2 regions of the Neomoorella humiferrea genome follow, and region 2 is predicted to be linked to the other one. Evidence: riboswitches for the same ligand, from Rfam matches in the RefSeq annotation. Region 2 holds a riboswitch; the other holds the start of a gene.
The links. A riboswitch is a leader RNA that binds a small molecule or an ion and turns the genes downstream of it on or off. The one in region 2 is predicted to bind cobalamin.
Positions count from the first base shown of each region.

Region 1: another riboswitch for cobalamin. It lies ahead of cobU (bifunctional adenosylcobinamide kinase/adenosylcobinamide-phosphate guanylyltransferase); the one in region 2 lies ahead of cobK (precorrin-6A reductase).

Region 1 covers NZ_CP136419.1:1,162,528-1,168,460, forward strand. The annotation lists gene MHFGQ_RS06030 (hypothetical protein) at 1-224, shown strand, start outside; gene MHFGQ_RS06035 (TIGR00282 family metallophosphoesterase) at 273-1,058, shown strand; gene MHFGQ_RS06040 (PHP domain-containing protein) at 1,045-1,905, shown strand; gene MHFGQ_RS06045 (translation initiation factor 2) at 1,954-2,220, shown strand; cobalamin riboswitch at 2,259-2,433, shown strand; gene cobU (bifunctional adenosylcobinamide kinase/adenosylcobinamide-phosphate guanylyltransferase) at 2,511-3,089, shown strand; gene cbiD (cobalt-precorrin-5B (C(1))-methyltransferase CbiD) at 3,132-4,229, shown strand; gene cbiE (precorrin-6y C5,15-methyltransferase (decarboxylating) subunit CbiE) at 4,222-4,869, shown strand; gene cbiT (precorrin-6Y C5,15-methyltransferase (decarboxylating) subunit CbiT) at 4,856-5,464, shown strand; gene cobI (precorrin-2 C(20)-methyltransferase) at 5,477-5,933, shown strand, end outside.
Region 2 covers NZ_CP136419.1:1,284,615-1,290,547, reverse strand. The annotation lists gene MHFGQ_RS06710 (xanthine dehydrogenase family protein molybdopterin-binding subunit) at 1-828, shown strand, start outside; gene MHFGQ_RS06705 (5'-deoxyadenosine deaminase) at 825-2,150, shown strand; cobalamin riboswitch at 2,202-2,377, shown strand; gene MHFGQ_RS06700 (hypothetical protein) at 2,496-2,657, opposite strand; gene cobK (precorrin-6A reductase) at 2,716-3,489, shown strand; gene MHFGQ_RS06690 (energy-coupling factor ABC transporter permease) at 3,508-4,290, shown strand; gene MHFGQ_RS06685 (energy-coupling factor ABC transporter substrate-binding protein) at 4,290-4,577, shown strand; gene cbiQ (cobalt ECF transporter T component CbiQ) at 4,578-5,345, shown strand; gene MHFGQ_RS06675 (energy-coupling factor ABC transporter ATP-binding protein) at 5,423-5,933, shown strand, end outside.

The DNA of each region.
Region 1 (5,933 bases), 120 kb from region 2:
TAGCTACCCTATCCCGTGATGAGATTGACCTCATCATTGCTTTGGTACGGGAAGGTTTTAACTCAACCCTTGTGGCGGAGAACAACGACAATATTATGGAAGAAGAGCTTATGATCCAGGAGGAGCTGATTGACCGGATGCTGGAAAGCGTCCGGGGCACCGTGCCGGAACGACGGCTTATCGCCTTTCGGGAAGAAGGAAGGGTCATGGTGTTTAATAAATAAATCCGCATCGCATAATATTTTTAAGGTCATTCGAGGGGAGCCTTATTGTTGCGGGTTTTAATGATCGGCGACATCGTTGGGCGGCCGGGACGGAAAGCGGTACAGGAACTTCTACCTTATCTGCTTCATGAATACCGGCCCGATTTGGTAGTGGCTAACGGGGAAAACGCCGCCGGCGGCAACGGCATAACCCCACCTGTTGCCGCTGAATTATTTAATAGAGGTATTCACGTTTTAACAATGGGTAACCATGTATGGGACAAACGCGAGGCTGAAAACCTTTTAGAAGAGGAGGCGCGGATCCTTCGACCGGCCAATTATCCCGACGGTACACCGGGCCGGGGATATACGATCATACGGGTTAAGGAAGACCTTCAGGTAGGTATAATTAATCTCTCAGGACGGATATTTTTATCTACCCTGGAATGTCCCTTCCGCTTGGCGCGTCTTCTGGCGGAGGAAATCAGGGCCACAACCAGGATGATCTTGGTGGATTTTCATGCCGAAGCAACTTCGGAAAAGGTTGCTATGGGTTGGTATCTAGATGGCCTGGTGAGCGCAGTTGTCGGCACCCATACCCACATTCAAACGGCCGACGCCCGTATCCTGCCGGGCGGTACGGCCTACATTACCGATGTGGGTATGACTGGCCCCAGAGATTCTATCCTGGGAGTAAAAACGGAAATCGTCATAAAAAAATTTATCACCCAAATGCCTGTACGCTTTGAAGTTGCCACCGGCCCCGTTCAGTTGGAAGCCGTTTTAATCGATATCAATCCGGATACCGGCCGGGCGGAGGCCATTCAGAGGTTACAACTTTATGGTACATCCTGATTTCCGGGCTGCCGATTTACATAGCCATACTACGGCCTCCGACGGACGGTTTACACCAGAAGAACTAATAAGGCTTGCCAAGGAAAAGGGGCTGGCGGCCATCGGCGTTACCGACCACGATACGGTGACCGGCCTGGAAGGTGCCCTGGCCGCTGGCAATAGTTACGGCATTACGGTGGTGCCCGGCGTCGAGCTGAGTACCGAATGGGAAGAAAAGGAGATCCATATCCTGGGATATTACCTCGATTGGCTTGAAGGAAACCTGCTGGGTTTCTTAGAGGCAATGCGGCGGGAGCGCAGCAGGCGCGTTGCCAGGATTGTAACAAGGTTACAGGAACTGGGTTACAACGTTAACTTGGGCGAGGTGCAGCGGGAAGCTCAAGGTGAGGCGGTGGGACGGCCCCACATTGCGGCCGCCCTGGTGCGCCGGGGCTATTTCCCCAACCTCAAAACTGCCTTTAAGACTCTCCTGGCGCGGGGTCGCCCGGCTTACGTACCGCGGGCCAAAGTCGCGCCTGTCCGGGCGGTAGAGGTGATATTAAAGGCCGGCGGCGTTCCTGTTCTGGCCCATCCCGGCTTGAGCCAGGCCGACCCCCTCATTCCCGACCTTGTGGCCGCAGGTCTGCAAGGTATCGAAGTCTATTACCCCTATCATAGCGCCGGTGTTACCAGACATTACCTGGAACTGGCAGCAAGGTTTGATTTGGTGGTTACCGGCGGATCGGATTTTCATGGCATAGTTGACGAAAGCCACGGCGATCTGGGTGCTTGTTGTGTGAGTATGGCAAAAGTTGAGGAACTGCAGGCACGGGCGAAAAAGATAAAAGAGCGAACGACTAAGGTTTGATTTCCGGGCATATATTTTAGAAAACCTTAAAGCTAGGGGGTGAGGGCGTTGATCGACGGCGATCCGGGCGCCCTTTACCGGCGGATTCAAGAGCTGGAGGACAAGGTGGAACAGCTACGCATCAGTCGCCGGGTATTGATGCATCTGGTGGAAAAGAGCGAGAACGAGAAATGGGAAATGATCAACCGTCTGCTTCAGGAAAAGGAAAGTCTTAAGGTGCGCAACCGCCGTTATGCCCGGTTGCTCTGGGAAAAGAATAAAGAGCTGGCCCTTTTGGCCGGTAAATTGCAGGGCCTTCCTTTACCCAGGCCTTGACGGAAAAGGTAGCCAAAGTTTATACTATAGTTAACTTATTAATTTAATAAGGGACAGGTGCCGAAAAGGTTAAAAGGGAATCAGGTGAAAATCCTGAGCGGTCGCGCCACTGTAACCGGGGAGCCCGCTTCAAAGCCACTGGTATCTGTACCGGGAAGGCGAAGCAGGGCAAGGAGCCGGAGCCAGGAAACCTGCCTGTTCATTAAACCCTCGCGTCAAGGGGCCTATGGGTATAGATTACGACTCCAGCTCTTCGTGGGGGCTGGAGTTTTTCTTTTAGGAGGTTTTACATGGAACGCGGGCCGTTGATCATGGTCACCGGAGGAGCTAGAAGCGGTAAAAGCCGGTTGGCCGAGGAGCTGGCTGCCGCCGGGGGAGGACGGGTGGTTTACCTGGCCACTGCTGTAATAGGGGATGATGAAATGGCGGCCCGGGTGGCGGCCCACCGGCGCCGGCGCCCCCCCGGGTGGCTGACGGTGGAAGCCCCCCTGGCCGTCACCGAAGCCATGGCCCGGGAGGGTAAACGCGCCGACACCATCCTCTTGGATAGCATGGGTATGTGGATTAACAACCTTTTGGGCGGCTTGCAGCAGGGTGGGGCGTCAGACGGAGGGGAAGACCATGATGTCGTAATTGAAAATATTATGAACTTGGTACGGAAACTCGTCGTGACAGCCTGGGAGGTTCCGGCGCGGGTGATTATCGTTACCGAAGAAACGGGCCTCGGCCTTGTTCCCCCATATCCCCTGGGAAGGCTTTTTCGCGATCTCCTGGGTCTGGCCAACCAGGAAATCGCCTCCCGGGCCGATAGGGTATATCTGGTGATGGCCGGTTTGCCCCTTATCTTAAAAGACCTTTTATCTGAATAAGACTTCTCGAAAAATATCGCAAAAAATGGGGAGGAACTATTTTTGCCTGAAAAGTTGCGTCGGGGCTATACCACCGGCACCTGTGCTGCCGCCGCCGCCAGGGCGGCCGCTATGGCTTTATACCAAAGGCGCTTGGTCCAAGAAGTTACATTAACCCTGCCGGCGGGTGATACGGTGACCCTACCGGTCACCGTCCGGCGGGAAGCGGACCGGGCGGAAGCCGTGGTAATCAAAGACGCCGGCGACGATCCCGATGTTACCAATGGTGTCGCCATCCACGTTTGCGCTCGCCTATGTCCGAAAGGTTTAATACTGCGCGGCGGTTCCGGGGTAGGGAGGGTGACACTACCGGGTTTAGCCATACCTCCGGGTGAACCGGCCATTAACCCCGTGCCCCGGCGAATGATCGCCGCGGCAGTCGCCGATCTTATTCCCCCTGGAGGGGGGATGGAACTGGAAATCAGTATTCCCGGCGGTGAGGAACTGGCGCGGCGTACCCTCAATCCCCGCCTGGGAATCGAAGGCGGGCTTTCCATCCTGGGTACCACCGGTATTGTCGAACCCATGTCCGTAGAAGCCTACCGTGCCTCCCTTGTGCCACAGATAGACGTCGCCCTGGCCGCCGGTTATAATACCCTCATATTGACTCCGGGCCGTTTGGGGCAGCGTTATGCCGAAGAGAAATATCAACTGCCCCCCGGGGCGGTAGTTCTTACGAGCAATTTCATCGGGTATATGCTGGAGGCCTGTGTCGAACGAAAAGTCAGGGGAGTGCTTCTTTGGGGTCATGCCGGCAAGCTCATTAAAATAGCCGGGGGTATTTTTTATACCCATAGCCGAATGGCAGACGGACGCCAAGAAGTCCTGGCCGCTTGGGCCGCTGTAAAAGGCGCTTCTTCAACTTATGTAGACAAGATTTTACAGGCAACAACGGTCGAAGGAGCCATAGAAATTATCGCTGCCGCAGGTTTGGGGCGGGATTTCTGGGATGATTTGGCGGCAAGGGCGAGCCATAGGGCTTTAACCTTTGTCCGAAAGGAATTAGCTGTCGGCACTGCCTTCCTCAGCCTGCAGGGTGATCTTATAGGCGCGGACGCAACGGCCCGCCAAATGATGGAGGAATTGCGTCAAGGTGTTTAAAGACAGTTGGCTGACGGTAATAGGGGTGGGCCCCGGTAGTGGGGAATATGTAACGCCGGCGGCACGGAGGGCGGCGGCGGCGGCCGAGGTTCTTATCGGCGGCCGAAAGGCCCTCGATCTTTTTGCCGATTTAGAATGCGAAAAAATGCTGATTACTGGGGATCTAGAAAGACTGCGCGATTTTCTTCTTAAGATTCGCGGGCGACCCACGGCTGTACTTGTTTCTGGGGACCCCGGCCTATTCAGCCTTCTCCCCTGGGTAAAAAGACAGTTCCCGGGAGAAAAAATTAACGTTATTCCCGGTATCAGTTCCATACAACTTGCCTTCGCCCGTCTGGCCTGCGGATGGGAAGACGTCGTTTTTTTAAGCTGTCACGGCCGTTCGTTGGAGGTTCTTGAGCCTTATTTGCCGCGGTTGAAGTCCGCCCAGGTGCGACTGGCTATTCTTACCGGCGGTGCCAACACCCCCCCGGTTATAGGAAGATATTTAGTCGACCACGGCCTCGAAGGCCTGATGGTATGGGTAGGTATCGAACTGGGCGGCGACGGAGAGCAAACGGCCTGGCTGACGGCGGCCGAGCTGGCCCGCAGTGATTTTCTCGGCCCAGGGGTGGTGATAGCCGGCTGTGAACCTGATTGATTGGCCTTATTCTACCCCGGGTATACCCGACAACTGCTTCAGTCGCAGCCGGGTCCCAATGACCAAAGAAGAAATCAGGGTCTTGACCCTGGCCAAAGCCCGGCTGGGTCCGGGGATGACGGTTTACGATATTGGTTCGGGTACGGGGAGCCTGGCAGTGGAGGCGGCCCGGCTGGTGGCGCCGGCAGAAGTCCTGGCCGTGGACGGCAACCCGGAAGCCTGCACCCTGGTCCGGGAGAATGCTCGGCGTTTCGGCCTCAAAAACGTCAGGGTCATAACCGGTATGGCGCCGGCGGCCTTAAAGGGTTTGCCGCCGCCGGACCGGGTGTTCATCGGTGGCAGCGGCGGGCATCTGGAAGATATTCTGGCAGACTGCCATCAAGTTTTGCGGCCGGGGGGCATTATCGTTGTCAACGCCATTACCGTGGAAACCCTGGGGACGGTCCTGTCCTGGGGCCGCAGCAGGGGTTACCAGGTGGAAGCCCTGGCCGTGAACCTGGCCCGCTTGGAAATGGTCGGCCGTTACCACATCTGGCGGCCTTTGAACCCCGTATATATCGTGCAGCTGACAATACAGCTGGGGCATGAGGAATAGGAGGCAGGAGCGGTGAGTGGAACCCTATACGGCCTCGGGGTCGGCCCGGGGGACCCGGAACTTTTGACCTTGAAGGCGAAAGCCATTTTAGAACAGGTGCCGGTTCTGGCGGTACCCGTATCTCAGCGCGGCGAGGAAAGCCTGGCCCTCCAGGTGGTTCGCCCTTTTACCAGGCCCGACCAGGAAATAATGAATCTTTTTATGCCTATGACCCGGGACCGGGATTACCTGGAGAGGGCATGGGATGCAGCGGCGGCTGAACTGCTGACCGTCCTCGTTGCCGGTAGGGACGTGGCCTTTCTGACCCTGGGGGATGCTTCTCTTTACAGTACCTACAGCTATTTAATGGAGCGTCTGCAAAGGCTCAAACCTGATTTGCAAATCGTAACCGTGCCCGGTATCACCTCCTTTGCCGCGGCGGCCGCCAGACTGAATGTTCCTCTGGCGGTAGGGGACGAGCCCCTGGCCA
Region 2 (5,933 bases):
GCCGAGGAACTGGGAATACCCTATGAATGGGTAACGGTGATTACCGCCGATACCGATACCACTCCCGACGCCGGCACGACGGCTGCTACCCGTCAGACCTATGCCTCGGGCAACGCCGTTAAAATGGCCTGCCGCCAGGCCAGGGAGGTCCTGTTTGAACATACCCGCCTCCTCTTAGGGGTCAATACCGTTGCCGGCCTGACGGCCCGGGAAGGTATAATTTACGTCAAAGGTTATCCCCAGAAACAGATATCCTATTCCGAGGCCGCCGCCCGGGCGCGCCTGGCCGGTTGCCGCCTGGTAGGCCAGGGAACCTTCATCACCCACACCACGGCCGTGGACCCGGAAACTGGCCAGGGGGCACCCTACTGGCCCTACGCTTTTGCCACGCAGATTGCGGAAGTAGAAGTGGATACGGAAACAGGGGAAGTACGGGTTTTAAAGCTGATAGCCGCCCATGACGTCGGCCGGGCCGTAAATCGCCTCGGGGTAGAAGGACAGATTGAAGGCGGCATCGCCCAGGGACTGGGCATGGCCCTTATGGAAAAGGTGCACCTGCAACAGGGCCGCATCGTCAACAATTCTTTTTCCACTTATCTCATTCCGACCGTCCTGGATATGCCCGAGATCCAGCCCTTGATTATAGAAAGCAATGAACCTACCGGTCCCTACGGCGCTAAAGGGGTAGGTGAGCCCGCCACCATCCCCACCGCGCCCGCCATCATCAACGCCATATACAATGCCGTAGGGGTGCGCATTAGGGAGCTGCCGGTTACCCCGGAAAGAATCCTGGCTGCCTTGCGGGAAAAAGAAGGAGGAAAGAAATGAGTATCTTAATTAAGAACGGTACGTTAGTTACAATGAATCCCCAGAGGGAAGTTTTCCAGGGAGATATCTATATTGAAGGCGATCGCATCGCCGCCATGGGCAATACTCCGGCCACTGCCGACCGGGTTATCGACGCCGCAGGTCACCTGGTCATCCCCGGCCTCATCCAGCCCCATATCCACCTCTGCCAGTCCCTTTTCCGCGGTCGCGCCGACGACATGGAACTTCTGGACTGGTTGCGCCTGCGGATCTGGCCCCTGGAAGGCGCCCACGACGCCGATTCCCTTTATTATTCCGCCCTGCTGGGTATCGGTGAACTTTTCTTAAGCGGCACCACGACAATCGTCGATATGGAAACCGTCCATCATACCGACGCGGCCATTGAAGCTATCGCCAAAAGCGGGATTCGCGCCCTTACCGGCAAGGTAATGATGGACTTTGGCGAGGACGTCCCGGAAAGCCTTAAAGAAACAACGGCGGCTTCCCTTAAAGAAAGCGTCGAACTGCTAGAGAAATGGCACGGCTACGATAACGGCCGCATCCGGTACGCCTTTGCGCCCCGCTTTGTAGTCTCCTGCACTGAAGAGTTATTATTGACAGTCAGGGATCTCGCCCGCCGCTACGGAGTTAAAATCCACACCCACGCTTCCGAAAACAGGGGCGAGTGTGCCCTGGTAGAAGAACTTTACAGCCGGCGCAACGTCCTTTACCTGGACGATATCGGCCTCACCGGCCCCGACCTCATCCTGGTCCACTGTATCTGGCTCAGTGAAGAAGAGAAGGAGATCCTGGCCCGTACCGGGACGAAAGTGGTCCACTGTCCTTCTTCTAACTTAAAGATGGCTTCCGGTATCTGCCCGGTACCGGATCTGTTGAGCCGGGGAACGGTAGTGTCCCTGGCCGCCGACGGCGCACCCTGCAACAACAACCTGGACGCCTTTATGGAAATGCGGCTGGCGGCCTTAATCCAGAAACCCCTTCACGGGCCCACTGCCATGCCGGCACCACTGGTCTTTGAAATGGCCACTCTGGGCGGGGCCCGGGCTTTAGGTATGGAAAAGGAAATCGGCAGCCTGGAAGTAGGCAAAAAAGCCGACCTGGCCCTGGTTTCCCTTGAGGGTTTCCATACCCAGCCCCAGGATGGCGTCGACGTCTACACCCAGCTCGTCTACCAGGCCAGGGGTACGGATGTCACTCTGACCATGGTTGACGGCAAAATAGTCATGGAGAACAGGCAATTGAAAACAATTGCTGCCGACGAAGTGAGAAAAAAGGCCAACGAGGCCGTCCAACGCGTCGCCCGTAGGGCAGGACTGGCATAGCATACCGCAAAGGGCGGTAAAAAGCCGTAGACATAACCTTTGGATTATGCTAAAATAAACTAAACTGAATATTGCCTCCGGCAAATCCGGGAAGTCAGTGTAAAGCTGACACGGTCCCGCCACTGTAAGGAGGAGCGAAACACCATCAGGCCACTGGGGACACCTGGGAAGGCGGTGCGGTAGCTATGATCCCGAGTCAGGATACCGGTTGCCGGGGAAACCTTGACCCCTACGATGGATAGGGGGTGGTTGGCCGGACTTACGGCAAGCATACCCTCTGCTGATGTAGGAGCAGAGGGTTTAAAATTACATAGGGAAAGGTGCGCGGTCTCGAGAAGATCGGGCTTAAATTTCGCCGCCGGCAGGGGAGAGGTTGGGCAAAACGCCGCGGAAGGCGGGAACTTGCCGCAACCGATGATGCCCGGCCAACAGGCAAGCCTGTTCTCCATCCACCAGGGTGAGAACCCGGGGAGGTGGTTTCTTTAGGCACGCCTGTTTTTGCGGCACCACGGCTTCCCCGGCAAAAAGCCGGGGATTTAAATTGTTACGGGGAGGATACCGCTTTTTGATTTTAGTAGTGGGTAGTACCGGCGAGGGAAGGCAATTAATACGTAGCCTGCGGCAGGAAGGCTATGAGGTTGCTACCTGGACCGACAGCACCTACGGCGAACAGTTGGCCCGGGAGGATGGGGCGACTTTTATTTTAACCGTCCCCTTAACGGAAGGCAATTTAGCCGCCCTGGAAGGCGGTCGGCAACCGGAAGCGGTGATAGACGCCACCCTTCCTTATCCCGGCAGGTTTTCCCTAGCCTTAGAGGCCTGGTGCCGGCAAAATTCCATACCTTACCTGCGTTTTTTACGCCCGGAAACGGAATTGCCCCGCGATAGCCTTATTCACCAGGTTACGACTTGGGAAGAAGCCGCCCGGGCTGCCGCCGACCTAGGAGACACAATATTTTTAACTACAGGCACCAACAACCTCGAAGTATTCGTTAACAATCCCCTGTTTAAAGATAAACGTATCGTGGTCAGGGTGTTGCCTGAACACAGGGTAATTAAAAAGTGCCAAGATCTGGGGTTGACACCCCGGGACATTATTGCTATGCAGGGGCCTTTTTCCAAAGAAATGAATAAGGTCATGTTTAAGGCATATAAGGCCGGTGTTGTCGTCACCCGGGATGCCGGACCCGCCGGCGGTACGGAAGCTAAAATTGCCGCCGCTTTGGCCCTGAAAATTCCGGTGGTGTTAATTAAGCGACCTTCCATTCGGTATCTGTATTCTGTTGCCACGATTGAGGAAGCCATTCTTCTATTAAAACGCTTAATACCTCGAAAATAGCATCCGAAGGAGGTACATATGGTGTTCCGGCGTACATCCATAATATTTATATTTTTCCTGTTGACCATGGCCGTTCTCAACCGGCCGGCCTACGCCATGCACATCGCCGAAGGATTTCTCCCTTTTAACTGGGCCGCTGCCTGGTATATCGTCGTGTTGCCCTTCTGGCTTTGGGGCCTGCGGTCCATCCAGCAAACTGTAAAAAGCAATCCCGGCCTGAAAATGCTCCTGGGCCTGGCCGGCGCCTATACCTTTGTCCTGTCGGCCCTGAAAATCCCTTCAGTAACCGGTAGCTGTTCCCATCCCACCGGGGTTGGTCTGGGGGCCATCCTCTTTGGCCCGGCAGCCATGAGTATCCTGGGGGGTATCGTCCTCCTCTTCCAGGCCCTTTTGCTGGCCCACGGCGGCTTAAGCACCCTGGGAGCTAACACCTTTTCCATGGCCGTGGTGGGTCCTTTTGTAGCCTACGGTTTTTACCGCCTGGTGCGAAGGCTCAACGGCTCAATTCCCCTGGCCGTCTTCCTGGCCGCCACCCTGGGGGACCTGATGACCTATGTCACCACTTCCCTGCAGTTGGCCCTGGCCTTCCCGGCCCAGCCCGGCGGGGTACTGGCGTCTATGCTAAAATTTATGGGCATTTTTGCCGTGACCCAGCTACCCCTGGCTGTCAGCGAAGGTATCTTAACGGTCGTCGTTTTTAATTTGCTGACCGCCTATAATAAAAACGAACTGCAGGAACTGTCTATTTTAGACGACAAAACCCTGGCGGCTGGCGGTAGTAAACTGGAGGTGCGTAAATAATGAGCAGCGTCCAGAAAAATCTTTTCTTGCTCCTAATCGTTATTCTCCTGGCAGCAGCCCCCCTCTTCATGCACCGCAGCGGGGAGTTTGCCGGTGCTGATGATCAAGCGGAAGAGGCCATTAGCCAAATCCGGCCTGATTATGATCCCTGGTTTAAACCCGTCTGGGAACCGCCCAGTGGGGAAGTGGAAACCTTTCTCTTTGCCGCCCAGGCTGCCATCGGCAGCGGTATTGTTTGCTACTTCCTGGGTTACAGCAAAGGAAAGAAACAGCGGGAGCAGAAGTAAATGTTCAGCATTGACCAGTATGCCTATAGCAACCGGTTAAAGAACGTCCACCCGGGCGAAAAAGTAGCCTTTGCCCTGGTAACCCTCCTGATCGCCCTGGTGGCGCCCCAGCCTTTAATCCCAGCCATCATCATAGCCCTGATGGCCGGGGCTACCATTGGGGTCGCCGGCATCCCGGCCCGTTTTTACCTGCAGCTTATCCTGGTGCCCTTTTCTTTTTTAGTCGCGGGGGTGGCCATGATCGCCCTCACCATTTCCAACCAGCCCCAGGCCGGTCTTAAGGGTGTGACCCTCCTGGAGTGGACCCTGGGTGTTACCCCAGCCGGCATGCACCTGGCCGGGAAAATTTTTCTCAAGTCCCTGGGGGCTACTGCCTGCCTTTATTTCCTTTCCCTAACAACTCCCATGGTAGATATCCTTACCGTCCTCAGGCAACTGCGCCTCCCGGCCCTGCTGGTGGATTTAATCAGCCTGACCTACCGCTTTATTTTTGTCCTGCTGGCGACCGTCAACGACATTTATACCGCCCAGGCTTCCCGCCTGGGCTATGCCTCCCTGCGCACTTCCTATCATTCCCTGGGCCATCTGGCGGCCAACCTTTTTATCAAGACTTACCGCCGCTCCCAGGAATTATTTACCGCCCTGACGGCCCGGGGCTACGATGAAGAGCTGCGCGTGCTGGAGGCTGTATATCCTTTCTCCTGGCCCTTTTTATGCCTGGCCGTCATCTTTGACCTGGCTTTAGTTATTTTAATGCTGCGTACATAATACCGGCCATCTGCAGACCGGCTCCTCCACGTACCTTTTATGTCCCCAATCAATGCCGACTACCGGAGGTGGACCTTTTGGCCGCCCTTTTAGAAGCAGAGAGGGTTTCCTTTACTTACCCTGACGGTACCCGGGCCCTGCAGCATGTTACCTTGAGCATCCCTGAAGGCAAGAAGATTGCCGTCCTGGGTCCCAATGGTGCTGGCAAGTCAACCCTTTTCCTTCATTTTAACGGCATCTTAAGGCCCCAGGAGGGGTGTATCTACTTTGCCGGAGTCAGGATTAATTACAGCCATAAAGCATTAACAGATTTACGCCGGCAGGTGGGCATCGTCTTTCAAGACCCCGACAGCATGCTCTTTTCGGCCAGCGTCCGCCAGGAAATTTCTTTTGGACCATTAAACCTGGGCCTGGGCAGGGAAGAGGTAGGGCAAAGGGTTGAAGCCGCCATGGCGGTAACGGGTATCGCCGACCTCCAGGATAAGCCGACGCATTTTTTAAGCTACGGCCAGAAAAAGCGGGTGGCCATTGCCAGCGTCCTGGCCATGGAACCCCGGCTGATCATCTTTGATGAGCCGACGGCCTACC